Regions from separate parts of the uncultured Planococcus sp. genome, predicted to be linked through region 1. Evidence: riboswitches for the same ligand, from Rfam matches in the RefSeq annotation. Region 1 holds a riboswitch; each other region holds the start of a gene.
The links. A riboswitch is a leader RNA that binds a small molecule or an ion and turns the genes downstream of it on or off. The one in region 1 is predicted to bind cobalamin.
Positions count from the first base shown of each region.

Region 2: it holds a riboswitch for cobalamin, as region 1 does, so the genes downstream of both, Q0785_RS14595 (acyl-CoA thioesterase) here and cobT (nicotinate-nucleotide--dimethylbenzimidazole phosphoribosyltransferase) in region 1, are expected to answer to the same signal.
Region 3: it holds a riboswitch for cobalamin, as region 1 does, so the genes downstream of both, metE (5-methyltetrahydropteroyltriglutamate--homocysteine S-methyltransferase) here and cobT (nicotinate-nucleotide--dimethylbenzimidazole phosphoribosyltransferase) in region 1, are expected to answer to the same signal.

Region 1 covers NZ_CANMXD010000009.1:164,855-169,782, forward strand. The annotation lists gene Q0785_RS14240 (TetR/AcrR family transcriptional regulator) at 1-241, opposite strand, end outside; gene Q0785_RS14245 (DsbA family protein) at 411-1,337, shown strand; gene Q0785_RS14250 (monooxygenase) at 1,350-1,658, shown strand; gene bluB (5,6-dimethylbenzimidazole synthase) at 1,736-2,377, opposite strand; gene cobT (nicotinate-nucleotide--dimethylbenzimidazole phosphoribosyltransferase) at 2,447-3,496, opposite strand; cobalamin riboswitch at 3,582-3,758, opposite strand; gene Q0785_RS14265 (hypothetical protein) at 4,106-4,447, shown strand; gene Q0785_RS14270 (glycine betaine ABC transporter substrate-binding protein) at 4,558-4,928, opposite strand, start outside.
Region 2 covers NZ_CANMXD010000010.1:22,723-27,650, reverse strand. The annotation lists gene Q0785_RS14610 (DUF3934 family protein) at 7-198, shown strand; gene Q0785_RS14605 (MFS transporter) at 276-1,580, opposite strand; gene Q0785_RS14600 (PAS domain S-box protein) at 1,821-2,600, shown strand; cobalamin riboswitch at 2,710-2,889, shown strand; gene Q0785_RS14595 (acyl-CoA thioesterase) at 3,042-3,527, shown strand; partial or broken gene Q0785_RS14590 (ribonucleotide reductase N-terminal alpha domain-containing protein) at 3,529-4,928, shown strand, end outside.
Region 3 covers NZ_CANMXD010000002.1:306,892-311,819, reverse strand. The annotation lists gene Q0785_RS03785 (YjiH family protein) at 1-899, shown strand, start outside; gene metE (5-methyltetrahydropteroyltriglutamate--homocysteine S-methyltransferase) at 1,042-3,333, opposite strand; cobalamin riboswitch at 3,493-3,673, opposite strand; gene Q0785_RS03775 (site-2 protease family protein) at 4,247-4,747, opposite strand.

The DNA.
Region 1 (4,928 bases):
CGTCGTTCCGGTAATTTTCCACATCCAAATTAATCAATAAAACTTCCGATAAGGCCTTCTCCAACAGATCGTAGATATCTTCGAAATGATAATAGAACGTCGCCCGATTAATCATGGCTTCAGCCGTTATGTCTTTTACCGTAATGTCCTTGAATTCTTTTCCTTCCGAAAGTGCGATGAAGGAATCCATGATCAATTTGCGGGTCCGGATCACACGGGGATCCGTCTTGATTTCTGCCATTTCGCTGCCACTCCTTTTCCGACAATTTCCTGAATGTGTTGCATAAGCGACACATCCCCGGAACTATTGGTGTTGATTGTTTTCATTATGGCTTAAGATCGAATTGTAAAGCAAATAAGCTACCCAAAAACGCTCAGTTAGAGCCAGTTTAACAAGAGGAGGAACTAGAATGAAAAACAATATGATGTGTGATATCGAAACAGGCATCTGCGGAGTTGCGGAAGAAGAGGAAACAGGGCTGATCGATTTCAATAAACCTAAGAAATCGGTTACGCTTTACTACGTAACAGACCCGATCTGCTCCCATTGCTGGGCTATTGAACCAGTGCTTCGCCGTTTCACAGAGCAATATGGTGAGCATTTCAACTTCCAGACCGTAATGGGCGGGTTGCTGGAAAAATGGCATGATGGACCGATCGATCCGGCAAACGGCATCTACAAGCCAGCCGATGTCGCAGGCCATTGGAGAGAAGTCGGTGATCATTCAAGGATGCCGATCGACGGCACATTGATGATCGACAATCCCGTACAGTCGTCTTATCCCCCTTCACGAGTCTTTAAAGTGATTCAGGAAAACCACAACGACACCAGAGCCAATGAATACCTGCGCCGTGCAAGAGAAGCGCTCTTCGCATTCAACCAAAACATTTCAGAACCGTCTGTTATGATCGAGATCGTCAACAACATGGGACTCGACGGTGAAGCCATCGTCAAACAAGCCGAACTGCCAGCCGGACAACAAGCGTTAAACGAGGACTTCGCTCTCGCCAGAAGTCTGGGTGCCAGAGGCTTTCCATCCATCATTATGGTCAATGAAGAAAACAAAGGCATAAAACTTGTCGGCGGCCGCCCATTCGAATCCTATGTGGATGGCTTGAAGCAAGTGCTGAATCAGGACGAACTGCAAGCAAAGCCTCAACCCGCGCTTTCGCAGTTGTTGGAAAAAGAACAATTGCTTTTTTCCAAGGAAATCGAAGTCATGTACGATGTGGAGCTGACAGAAGTGAACTCGTTTATTGAAAAGGAACTTTCACCAGGTTATTATCAAGCAAATGAAATTTTAGGCGAAGCCTATTTCACATTGATTAAAAAATGAGGAGGAAACAAGATGGCGTATATCCTACAAGTGGATTTTGAGATGAATGGCCCTTTCGGAGACGAGATGGCTAAGGCATTTTCCGAACTGGCAACAAGCATCAACAATGAAAAGGGCTTTATCTGGAAAATCTGGACCGAAAGCCCGGAAACCAAAGAAGCCGGCGGAATTTACCTTTTCGAGACAAAAGGCGCGGCGGAAAAATATGTGAAGATGCACACTGAACGGTTAGCGGGCTTTGGCATATCACCGGTACATGCAAAGATTTTCGAAGTCAATTCTGCATTGACGGAAATCAATAAAGGTCCGGTCAAGCAGTAAAAGAACCACACCAAATGAAAAAGGGCAGGAGACGCTGATGAACCCATCGCGTCTCCTGCCCTTTTCATTTAGAAACTCTATTTTCCATTCCATTTATCTTCGAAAACCAGGTTTTCCAACGAACGCCTTTTTTCCCATCCCGCTGTTTCCAGAATTGGCTCGTCGGGATAATCTTCGGTATAGCCAAGCGAAAGTAAGGCGATCGGGTCGATATGCGGCGGGATGTCCAGAATATCCCGGACATCATTTTTCTTGTAGAAGCTTACCCATCCCATCGCCAATCCTTCTGCACAGGCAACCAACCACATATTTTGAATGGCGCAGGCAGTTGATAACGCATCTGTTTCGGGGATGGAATTGCGTCCCAGGACATGTGAGCCGCCGCGTGTAGGATCACATGTCACACAAATCGTCACCGGCGCTTGTTTCAACCCTTCAACTTTCAGATCAAGGAATTTGTTTTCCTTCTCCCCTTCATAATGGATGGCCAGTGCCCGCCGCTCCTTGTCTGCGGCCCAAGCCAATTTTTCTTTTGTTTCGGGCGAAGACACTAAGATGAAGTTCCATGGCTGCATAAACCCTACAGACGGCGCATGGTGAGCCGCATCCAGGATATTGGCGATCAGCTCCTCCGGAATGGCTGTCGGCAAAAAGGTTCGAATATCTCTTCTATTGTAAATCGCTTTATATACGCCTTCTTTTTCTTCTCTCGTAAACATCGATTCATCCTTTCAGCATCTCGTCATCACTTGTTGTCACTGGAATGAATATCCTATGGTTCCGTTACATCAAATTTCAAGGCCCACTTCAGAAAAGGTGGCCATCTCTCTCATCATGTTACAGGCTGCTTCTACGAGCGGGAATGCTAAAGCGGCGCCCGATCCTTCACCCAAACACATATCCATGTGCAGCAGCGGTCTGATGCCCAGCAGTTCACTGGCTCTTTTGCCGCCCGGTTCGGCACTTGCATGTGAAGGGATCAAGTAATCTTTCACTTTCGGCTCAATCGCAACAGCGAGCAGCGCCGCAATCGTGGAAATATAGCCGTCCAGCACAACCGGCACACGGTTGGCTGCCGCACCGATCATGACACCTGCCATTCCTCCGATTTCCAGGCCGCCGACTTTAGCAAGGACATCAATCGCATCGCGCTTATCCGGATTGTTGACCTCAATCGCCGTCTTGATGACCCTCACTTTATGTGAAATTCCGCCATTGCCGACCCCTGCCCCGTTGCCGGTAATCTCCTCAGGTGGAATGTCCCCCAGAACAGACAGAATCGCCGTGCTCGGTGTCGTATTGCCGATGCCCATTTCGCCGGTTCCCAGGATGCGGGCGCCGTTTCTAATTTCGGCTTCAGCAATTTCTATTCCCACTTCGAGCGACCCGATTGCTTCTTCTATGGTCATTGCAGGCCCTGTCGCGATATTGCCTGCGCCTTGCTTAATCTTCCGGTCAATCACTCCGGCATCACTTGGAAAGTCCCCTTTTACCCCGATATCCACGGTGACGATTTTCGCACCGGCCGGCTTCGCTAATACACCGACTCCGGTTATGCCTTTTGCGATGAACATCGTCTGTGCAAACGTCACCTCTTGTGGATTGGAAGAAACCCCTTCCTCATACACGCCATGATCAGCAGCCATCACCACAATCGCCTTTTGATCCACCACAGGATACAGTTCTCCATATATTCCCGCCAGCTGTACAGCCAGGTCTTCCAGTCTTCCCAGACTATGCGGCGGCTTGATGAGACTGTCCACCCGACTCTGTGCCATGTCCATCATTTCCAGATCCAAGCCCTCAATACGTCCAATCGTTTGCTTCAATAAATCCATCTTTTTCTTCTCCCTTCTATACTAAAAAGAAAAAGCCTTCAGTTTATTTGCGCGAACAAATAAACTAAAGACTTTTCCATGGTCTATAAGCAGAAAGTAAGCAGGCAGGTCTCCTGGCTCCGGATCGTCATTTCACAGGCCTTCCCAGACAAAAGTCCAGTGGCTATTTCCATAAAACTCCCCGTTACAGTGGCGGGACCGCTGAAGATTTCCACTTCATTCCCTATTCTCCCCGAAGGGCACCTCTTACTGATATTATATTTATGTTTCATCAAGCTTACACTGGATAATCTTGGGCAGTCAAGCTCGATTTGAGAGTTGATCAACTGCGCTAAACTATTCACGCCTGCACTTCAATTCCCACGCCATGATCACGTACTTCCTTCTCTACAGAACGCTTGCATTCCCTCTGAGCGCCAGCCTTCTCAACTAGTAGACAAGGAAAATCCCCTTTTATATATATCCGAAATTTTCTGCTGTCGTTATACCGGAAGACATGAAACCAATTCTCCATATACGGTGTCCTTTTATACATAAGGCTGCCCTCCACAGATATAGTCATAGGGGTTGTATTATATAAAAAGAATGTTGCGGAAGAGGTGAAAAAAATTGAAAAGAAAGATGAGTTTGTTTCTAATTGCCTTACTGCTCTTTGCAGGGGGAACCTTCTATTACAACACGTTTTTTTCTTATGAGACCTCTGAAGATTATGCTGATTTTCCAATCCCTAAAAAAGCAGCATTAATTGAAAAAAATCAGGATTCCAGGAGTTATACTTGGAAAAAAGCCTCTGAAGAAAATGGCATTCCACTTAGTTATGAAATCGTTTTGAAACTGAGTGGTTGGGAAAAGCAAGAACGGGAAGGTGCATCAGTCTCCTATAGGAAAGGAGACAAACACATCGACGTGATTTCTCAAGCACAGCTGTTGACCCTCCGTAATATGGAATGATTTTAACCACTAGATAACAGCGAAAGACAGCCTGAAATAAATGAAACCCCGAATGGCGACACTTATTAAGTGCCTGCCATTCGGGGTTCAGTCTCTGCTATAAGAATTACTTATTCAGCTGGTGTTAAATCTTCGATTGAATCGATGTCCATATAAGCTGGAACGACAAATCCGATTTTAGCGCCTTCAAGGTTAACTCCAAGATCGACTACACTGTCGCCATAAGTTTCAAGCTGAGTGGCGTGGGTTCCCGGCAACCATGCCGCTACCATTCCGTCTGCTTGTCCTTCAGAAACAGCCTGCCACATAACTGCATTGTCAAGCGGCGTCAATGTTACTTCAAAGCCTTGGTCTTCCAAAACTTTTCCGACAACATTCGTTGAAACGACTTCTGTATCCCATTCCACGTAAGCCAACTCAATTTCTGTGCCGTCTACTGCTTCTGTACCGGCTGTCCATTCAGCAACTTTATCACTGTTTT
Region 2 (4,928 bases), on a different contig from region 1:
ATTAAAATGAGCAAAGCAAAAGCAAAAACGAAAAGCGGTACGGGCCAGGGAACTGGCAAAAAAGGCTGGACCCGCTGGAAAGCCGGCGCCAACAAGGCCAAGAGTTTTAAGCCGTACACCAGTAAGACCAATAAAAAAGCCGACGAACCTAAAACAGATAAGGAACGAGCCTCTGAAGCTGAATGGGTCGATGCATAGATAGAGAAGTAATGGGTTGTCCAAATTGGGCAACTTTTTTTATTTGCCCAGTAGTCCAGTTGCATCAAAAAAACCCTTTACTCCGCGAGTAAGGGGTTTTCTGGAGGTCCATAAATCTCTTCAATAACGGGTTCTTTTGCAGGCACTTCCTTCATCGGTGGATTCGCCAGCAAAGCCGAAATGATGCCGAAAACCGGAAAAATCATCAGCGTCCAGAGGATTTCAATGTAGCCGCCGAACAGATCGAAGGCGATGCCGAGCGGCAACGGGCCAAGTGCAGATCCCGTGACGACCATCGCCATCGAGATGCCGCTGATGCTGCCAATGTGTTTCCGGCCAAAGTAATTGGGCCAGACGACAGCCATGACGATCCGCTCGATTCCCATGCTGACGCCCCAGACCAGGCCGAAAATGACGGCGGCTGCCAAAAAGTCAGCTTTCTGCAGGAGAAACAACGATAGGAGCTCCCCTGCAAAAACGATCGTCAACATGTATTGAACTTTTACTTTTTCCAATAGGATGCCAGTGATGAATGTGACCGGCAAACCGATCAATGCCGTTAAGCTCAAAATGCCTGCGGCGGTTTCAAGGGATAGGGATTTTTCAGCGAAGATGGAAACCAGGTGGAAGGTCAAGCCGGTATTGACGATTCCGGGAATGGCGGCGCATAGCAGCAATAACCAGAATGCTCGGGTTTTTGAAGCTTCCTTCACCGACCAGCTGACTTCTTCAATGGCCATTTTTTCAGGTTCTTTCCTTAGTTTATCGCCGTTGTCCGGCAATAAACCCATTTCTTCAGGAGAATTTTGAATGAGGAAAAGAGCAAGCGGTGTAAAGCAAACAATGATGATGACCCCTAAAATAAGCCACGAACTGCGCCAGCCGAATGACTCGATCAGCCAAACATTCAGCAGGGGGAAAGCAGCGGAACTGACCAATCCGCCGATTGCGGCAATGCTGATGGCGCGCCCTCTCTTTTTGACAAACCACTGGGGGATGAGTGAGCTTGAGATGAGCGCCATGGAACCTTGTCCAAGCAGCCGGATAAAAAAGAAGCCGATGAACAGCATGACGAGACTTGTTACGAAACTGTTGAAGAAGCAGGCCACCGCAAGGGCGATGGAAACAGCAACCGCCATTTTTCGTGAACCGTTGCGGTCAATCAGCCGACCGACAAAAAACAGCAGGAAGCCAGCGGTTAAGGTGGCAGCTGAGTAGATGCCGGAAACCGTCGAGCGGCTCCAGCCGAAGTCTTCTATATAATAATCGATGAAAATCGAGTTGGAATAAGTTTGTCCGGGGCCAGAGAAAAATTGGGACAAGGCTGCAATCGCGATAATGACCCAGCCGTAATGAAAAGCATTTCCTGTTAATTGTTTCATGGTGTATCTCCATTTGCCATAACTTTACGTTACTGTATTTCCAAAAACGGTGTCAAAAAGATATTCCGAAATCACAATTTCTTATCATAGCATAATTTTTCTGTTTTACAAGTTTTGAAATAGAAGTGTAAATAAAGGAATGATTCAGATATTTGAAACATCTGCAGACCCTGAAAGTTTTTCTGAAAAAGTGTAAAATAGAGGATAAGGCAGTTTCTTAGCCAGAAGGAGTGAGAAAAAATGCCAAGTTTATCGCCAGTACCACAACTGAGCATTACTGAAAAAGAAGAAATCTATCAGCAAATAGCGGAGTATTCGAACGAAACGACCATCATCCATTCAAATCAGAAAGTCCTATATATAAATCAGCCGGGATCGGATTTTTTCAAAGCCAGCAAAGAGACGCTCATCGGTGCGAATGTGGTGGATGTTTTTACTGAAGACTATAAAGAGCTCATCACTGAACGCATCCGCACGGGCATGGAAGACCGCGCGATCGGAGAATTGATGGAGACCACCGTTAGACGTTTTGATGGGACCCTAGCAGATGTAGAGTTGTATTGTTATCCCGTTCAGTATGGAGAAACGGTTGCCATTCAATCGATCATCCATGACATCAGCGCGCAAAAACAAACGGAGCGGGACTTATTGCAATTGAAAAACGAAATATCGACCCCCATCGTTCCGATCATTGATGGCCTGGCCGTGTTGCCGCTTGTGGGTTCTGTCGATGGTGACCGAAGCAATCGGCTGCTTGATATCATCCCGCAAAAAATTCAAGGGGAGAACCTGCAATGCCTCATCATCGATGTATCCGGCATCTACAATATCGATAATGTCGTAGCGGAGTTTCTCTACAAGGTCGATCACATCATGCGCTTGCTCGGCATTCAACTGATTTTCACCGGAATTCGGCCAGAATTGGCTTTGAAAGCGATTGAAGCACGTGTAGATTTCAGCCAATTGACAACTATGGGTACAGTTAAGCAGGCGTTGAAGCGGCATTTGACGATCAAATAAAACCTTCACCCAACCAGAAGGTTGAAAAATTTCTTGTCAAAGCAATGAAAGTGATTTATAGTTTAGAAATACAATATTTAGTGATTTGATGAAAATAAAAACTATATATAGTAGAACCAATAACGAAGGTGCCTGAAAAGGCTTAATAGGGAAGCCGGTTAAATTCCGGAGCTGTTCCCGCAACTGTAAGTGCTGACGAGCTATCGCAATCCACTGTCCAATGGGCGGGAAGGAGATAGCAGAGGATGACGCACAAGCCAGGAGACCTGCCTTCGTTATCGTTTATGATCTTCTCCGGGAGCTGAGAGGGATAACAAAGGTATTTATGTGTGGAACAGCCCTTTTCTGCTGTTTTCATCTGATATTCTGCGTTTTCAACCCCATCCTCCCTGAGAGGATGGGGTTTTTTCTTTTTACTCAGAGATGGAGGATTGAATGCAGATGACGGAACCGTTAGCAGCAGGCGTAGCAAGAACCATTCAAACAAGGCTGGTGCTGCCCCCGGACACCAACCATATGGGCACCATTTTCGGAGGCACGGTATTGGCTTATATTGATGAGATTGCCGCTATCACAGCGATGAGACACAGTGGCAAAGCAGTTGTGACAGCGTCGATTGACACCGTAAATTTCCTGTCTTCTGCGAAAGTGGGAGATATCCTCATTTTGGAAGGTGTGGTCATTTCAACAGGCAGAACATCGATGGAAGTATACGTCAAAGCCGAATGCCAGCATATTGAAACCAGTGAAAAAAGTTTAACGACTACGGCAATCCTGACGATGGTGGCAGTCGACAGCGAAGGCAAACCGACACCTGTAACTGGTGTGATTCCGGAAACGGCTGCCGAAGAAAAGCTATTCAAAAGCGCCCAGGAACGCAAGCAGCGGCGCATGAAAGTGAACGAATACGCAAAGGAGTTGTGCTGATATGAATACGAAAATCGAAGCAACAGAAATGAATGCAGTGGAAAGAGCCCTTCAACGGGCAACGGATGTATATGGACTGGATACGCGTGAACTGCTGGAACGGGCAGCAAAGTTGGCTGGACAGGCAAAAGGAGAACAGTCGTTGCTTTATGCTTTGAACCGCATCACCATGGATGAACCGGATTGGACATACGTGGCGGCAGAATTGTATGCAGTCGACTTGTACGGAAAAGCTGCAGACAGCCGCAGATTTTCCGCTTCAAAGAAATACGGCGATTTCTATGGGCTGATTGACGAGCTTACACAGATCGGTATTTATTCCGAAGAGCTCCTTGCGGCGTATTCGAAAGAAGAAATCACTGAATTGGGACAGGAAATTGCACCGGAGCGGGATTTGCTGTTCAACTACATCGGCTTGTTTCTGCTGGCTGACCGCTATTTGGCGAAAGATTATGAAGGACGCTTGTTCGAACTTCCACAGGAACGTTTTTTGGTCATTGCGATGACCTTGATGCAAAACGAATCGAAAGACCAACGGTTGGAACTGGTCAAAGAAGCCTACTGGGCAATGAGCCATCTGTATATGACAGTAGCGACCCCGACTTTATCGAATGCCGGAAAGAGCTTCGGCCAATTGTCTTCGTGCTTTATCGATACCGTCGATGATTCATTGGATGGCATCTATTTGAACAACTGGGACATCGCACGCCTCAGCAAAGATGGCGGCGGTATCGGCATCTATTACGGAAAAGTGCGGGCTTTGGGCTCGGACATCAAAAAGTTCAAAGGCAATTCGTCAGGCGTCGTGCCGTGGATCCGACTGGTCAATGATACGGCCGTCAGTGTCGATCAGCTGGGCCAGCGCCAAGGCGCAGTGGCGATTTACTTGGACGTTTTCCACAAGGATATCATGAACGGATTTTTGGATCTGAAGACCAATAACGGTGACGAACGCCGCAAAGCGCACGATATTTTCACCGGTGTGTCGATTCCGGATCTGTTTATGGAACGGCTGCAGGAAAAGGACGAAACGGGCCGCAGCATTGGGGAATGGCATACCTTCTGTCCGCATCAGATCAAGCAAGTGATGGGCTGGAAAGACGAAAACGGCAACGCGTTGGGTCTCGAAGACTTTTACGATGAAACCGATGAAAAATACTTCAGCGAGAAATACCAGGAAGCTGTGGAACATCCGCTATTGCCGCGCAAAACTTACCGCGCGATGGAGATTATGGCGCGCATCATGGTGTCGCAGCTGGAAACCGGCACACCGTATATGTTCTACCGGGACGAAGTGAACCGCCAAAATCCGAACAAGCATACAAGAGGCAGAGGGCTTACATCGATCTACTGCAGTAATTTGTGTACAGAAATAACACAAAATATGTCTGCAACAACCAT
Region 3 (4,928 bases), on a different contig from region 1:
TGGAATTCGGCTTGATGGAATTTGTCGGTACTTTACTCAATAAATTCATGCGACCTGTCTTTACCTTGCCTGGCCGTTCATCGATTGATGCAATGGCATCTTGGATGGGCGCCGCGCCGGTTGGTGTCCTGGTGACCATGAAGCAATACGATGAAGGCAATTACACGGAGCGTGAAGCTTCCGTCATTGCGACGACCTTTTCCATCGCTTCCGTCGCTTTCAGTTTGGTTGTCGCGAATGTCGTTGGCATCGGCCACTTGTTCTTACCGTTCTACCTGGCTGTATCGGTTGCCTGTCTGGTAGCCGCTGTCATCATGCCGCGCATTCCGCCACTGTCCCGTAAAAAGGATGACTATTACGCGCCGGTCGGCAAGCAGATCGATGACGCCATTCCCGAAGGCACCTCATTGGTCAAATGGGGATATGATGAAGCCCGCCGCAAAGCAGGCGGTGCCGCAAGCCCGAAAAAACTGGCACAAATCGGCATCGAGACCGTGCTTGATATCTGGCTGGCGTTGATCCCATTGGTTATGGCTCTTGGAACAGTCGCTCTGATCGTAGCGGAATACACACCGCTCTTCAGAATCATTTCCTACCCGCTTATTCCTGTACTGACCTTGATGGGATTACCGGAAGCGGCTGAAGCAGCCCCTACTTTCCTTGTCGGATTCGCGGATATGTTCCTGCCGGCTGTACTTGGAAGCGGCATCGAAAGCGAATTGACCCGTTTTGTTCTTGCTGGTGTATCGTTGACGCAAATCATATATATGTCTGAAATCGGCATCCTGATCCTGCGCTCGAATATCCCGGTGAAATTCTGGGAACTGGCTGTAATCTTTGTATTGCGTACCATCATCACTTTGCCGATTCTTGTGTTGTTCGGCCATCTATTCGTATAGAAGCGTAAAATCCACTTCCGATGAGGAAGTGGATTTTTTTCATTTAATGTCCTTGAGATACGCTCCTATTAAACAAAATTGGTGTCCCAATAGAAAATGCACGTCCAGGAGAAGTGAATTCCTGGATGTGCATAAAACTGTGTTAACTAGGCTGGTGCTGGAGCTTCCGTAATTTTTGTGCCGCTGTCACCATGTTTTTCAGCGAAGCGACGGTTTCTGCTTCCTGCCTGGTTTTCAAGCCGCAATCCGGATTGATCCAAAATTGCTCTTTGGAAATCACCGCTAAACTGTCTGTTAAAATCGCCTCCATTTCCTCTACGCTTGGGACACGCGGGCTATGAATGTCATAGACGCCCAGTCCAACACCCAGTTCATATGGATTCTTTTTAAGTGACTCAATCAGTTCTCCATGGCTTCTTGACGTCTCAATTGAAATGACGTCTGCATCAAGGGCGCGTATTGGCTCAATGAAATCATTGAATTCGCAATAGCACATATGGGTATGGATCTGCGTTTCATTCGCCACACCCGATGTCGCCAGTTTAAAGGCATTCACCGCCCAATCCAAATATTCATGCCAATTTTCTTTGCGAAGCGGCAAACCTTCACGCAATGCCGGCTCATCAACTTGAATAATTTGGATGCCGGCTTTTTCAAGGGCGTCTATCTCTTTCCTCAATGCCAGTGCAAGCTGGTTGGCTGTTTGTTCATGCGAAATGTCGTCCCGGACAAATGACCAGTTCAAGATCGTCACCGGCCCTGTCAGCATTCCTTTCACGTATTTCGAAGTCAATTGCTGCGCCTCCACGACTTCCTTGACTGTCATCGGTGCAGTCCATTCAACGTCCCCATAAATGATCGGTGGTTTCACACAGCGGGAACCGTAAGATACCACCCAAGCTTTTTGGGTAAAGGCAAAGCCCGTCAATTTCTCGCCGAAATACTCCACCATGTCTGTCCGCTCAAATTCCCCATGGACCAACACATCCAATCCAATTTCATCTTGAAGCTCAATCCAGCGTGCGGTTTCATTCTTCACAAATTCCGCATACGCCGAATCCGTGATCTCCTTTTTGCGCCAAGCACTCCGTGTACGCTTTACTTCACCGGATTGTGGAAAACTGCCAATGGTCGTAGTCGGAAAAATCGGCAGCCCGAGAGCTTGCTGCTGCTGTTTCTGGCGTTCTTTGAAAACCAGCGGACGCGTAAAATGTTCCGGCTTCACTTGCGAGACAAGCTCTTTCACCTGAATGTTTTCTCTAACTTCATGCTGTGTCAACGCTTCAATCGCGCGAATGCTTTCGGATACGTTTCGATTGCCGGACCATGACCCTTCCCGCACATAGGCAGTCAGCTGTGTCAGTTCTCCAATTTTTTCATCCGCAAACGATAGGACATCCAACAGGACATGCGGCAGGGCTTTCTCTTTTTTTGTGGTCACCGGCACATGCTGCAGGCTGCAGGAAGATTGAATCCATGCTTCTGCCACATCACATACAGCTAAGACGGCTTGAAGATTCACTGCTTTTTCCGCTAGGTTAGCACGCCAAATATCCCGTCCGTTCACAGTCCCGATTCCCAATACCCGGTCTTTTGGAAAACCGCATTTGCGGATTGCAGCCATATTTTCTTCTGCTCCCTGAACAAAATCAAGGCCGATTCCCGAGACGGGCAATTGCGACAGTTCTTCATATGCCGAAAGGGCTTCAAAATAAGTTTGCAGCATAATTTTCGCAGCCGGTACATCGTCTGCTAATTGCGTGTAGATTTCCTTGACCAGTTTGACGTCTTCTTCGTCCAAGGACAGCGTTAATGCAGGCTCTTCCACTTGAATCCATTCCGCTCCCGCATCGACGAGCTGCTGAAGCACTTTCGCATAAAGCGGCAAAAGCTGCAGCAAGAACATAGCTTTCGACTTAGCATCATACCCTTTCACCAGCTGGAGAAATGTAAAGGGTCCAATCAGCGTAGGTTTTGTTATGATTCCTAACTCTTCTTTCGCCTCATTGAAATAGGAAACCAGATGATTATACGTCAACTGCAAAAGCTGTCCTTCGTATTCAGGAACAATGTAATGGTAATTTGTATTGAACCATTTAGTCATTTCACAAGCCACTACTTCATCCGCTCCACGGGCCATCGCAAAATAAGTGCCCAGATCGACCTTGTCCTCTGACCATTTGTAGCGGGCCGGCACTAAGCCGAACATGACCGCGTGATCAAGCATACGGTCATAAAGAGTGAAATCCCCGACAGTCAACAACTCCAATCCAAGCGATTGCTGCCGTTTCAGATTGTTCAGGCGAATCTCTTTCATTTCTGCGAGGAACTGCTCCTGTGATAATCCACCTTTCCAAAACGATTCCAAACTGCGCTTCCATTCCCGATTTTCTCCGATATACGGGTAGCCTACGACTGTACTCACTGTTTTCATCCGCTATTCCTCCTTTAGGATTTACAAGATGCCAAATACAAAAAAGCCATCTCCGCTTATGGGAAATGGCTTAACATTCAAGTTCAATAGACGCTTAAAAAGCATGCAAAAACTTGTTGTCGCAAAATGAATGTCACCACCTATTTCCACGTAGGTATTTGGCGCGCACTAGAAATTGGCAGGTCTCCTGGCTCATCTTCAACGCTCATCACACCTTCCCGTCTGAGACAGTGGTTTTTGTGAATCGCTCCGATTTACAGTTGCGGGACAGCGACGGATTTTCACCGTTCTTCCCTTTTAAGCCAAGCCGCAGCTTGGCACCAACTCTTACACGTTATGTAATTCTGACAACTATAGCATATCAACCACAGAAAATATAGAGTTTTCCGATAAAAGAGATTGGTTTGGTTTTCAAGAGACTTCACAAAAGCGATAACCAAAGACAATTACACAGGAAGCCGCATATCAGTATGCGGCTTCCTGTGGTGCGCTCATTTTGCCCAGTGATGGAAGAAGAAATAGAACGCGATGAGCACGATGACAATGACCGAAAGGATGAGCATGGGCACAAGACCAAAAGTAGGTTCCATTTAAACTCCTCCTCCTTTTACCCTTATCATACTCCGCTTCATCAAAAATTTAAAATAAAAAGATTGATTATTCAGTTATTTAAAACCTGCAGAGTTTGCATTCCAGTAAAATCGCTGATTCTAAAATTCATTTGAGGAGAATAAGTAATTTTAGTCTTCCGCCAGTGGCAATTATTCTCACTGACTTTCATTCCAACTAATAACTTACAATATTTTTGTAGGATTTAAAGTATGCCCTAGCCCCTTGTATGAAAAGCTTGCAAGGTTTCGTATTCTGGTTGTTTTCTTTATATCAGCTATCGATAAACTAATGATATATGTTCTTATGAAACTGCTTTACTTTGTTTTCTATTTTCTTTTATCAAGTTTAAAATCTGTAATCCATCACTTGGACCACCGCCTAAAAATGGTGGATAGGTGAAGGGAATCAATGAAGTTGCACATATAAAAAAGTTTGCGCCTGCAAGATTGATGATGATAGTACCAGTTGCTCCGGAAAGAAAATGGGAAGCAAAGTATAGTGCCGCAAACCCAAACAATGAAGCAATCGGTCCGCCAACAAGGAAAATTAGTCTTTGTTTAAATGTATTCGGCGGCAATTCTTCCCGATTCGAAGGCTGGCAGAAGCCTGAAAGCGCTATGGTTAGATAACAGGTAATTCTACCAAGATTCAACTTCAGTTTTTTCTCTTTACTTGATGAACCCAAAAAGATCTCTGCCTTGGCTTTTTTGTTCTGTGAAATTGTTGCAATTGCATGGCCCATTTCATGTATGAAAAGAGCCGTTGTGATCATAAGTAAAACTGTAAGCACTTCAAAGAGCATCAACAAAACGCTACCTCCGTTTCTGTAAATGTAACCTACATTAATTTTATGTATGCTATCATATTACCAATAATTAGAAAACTTGAAAATGTTTTTCGGAAAATCTATAAGCACTTTAATCTCCTTCATAAAAGTACATTTTTACAGAAAAAAAGAGAGAAGATATGCTGTAAACAGCTTC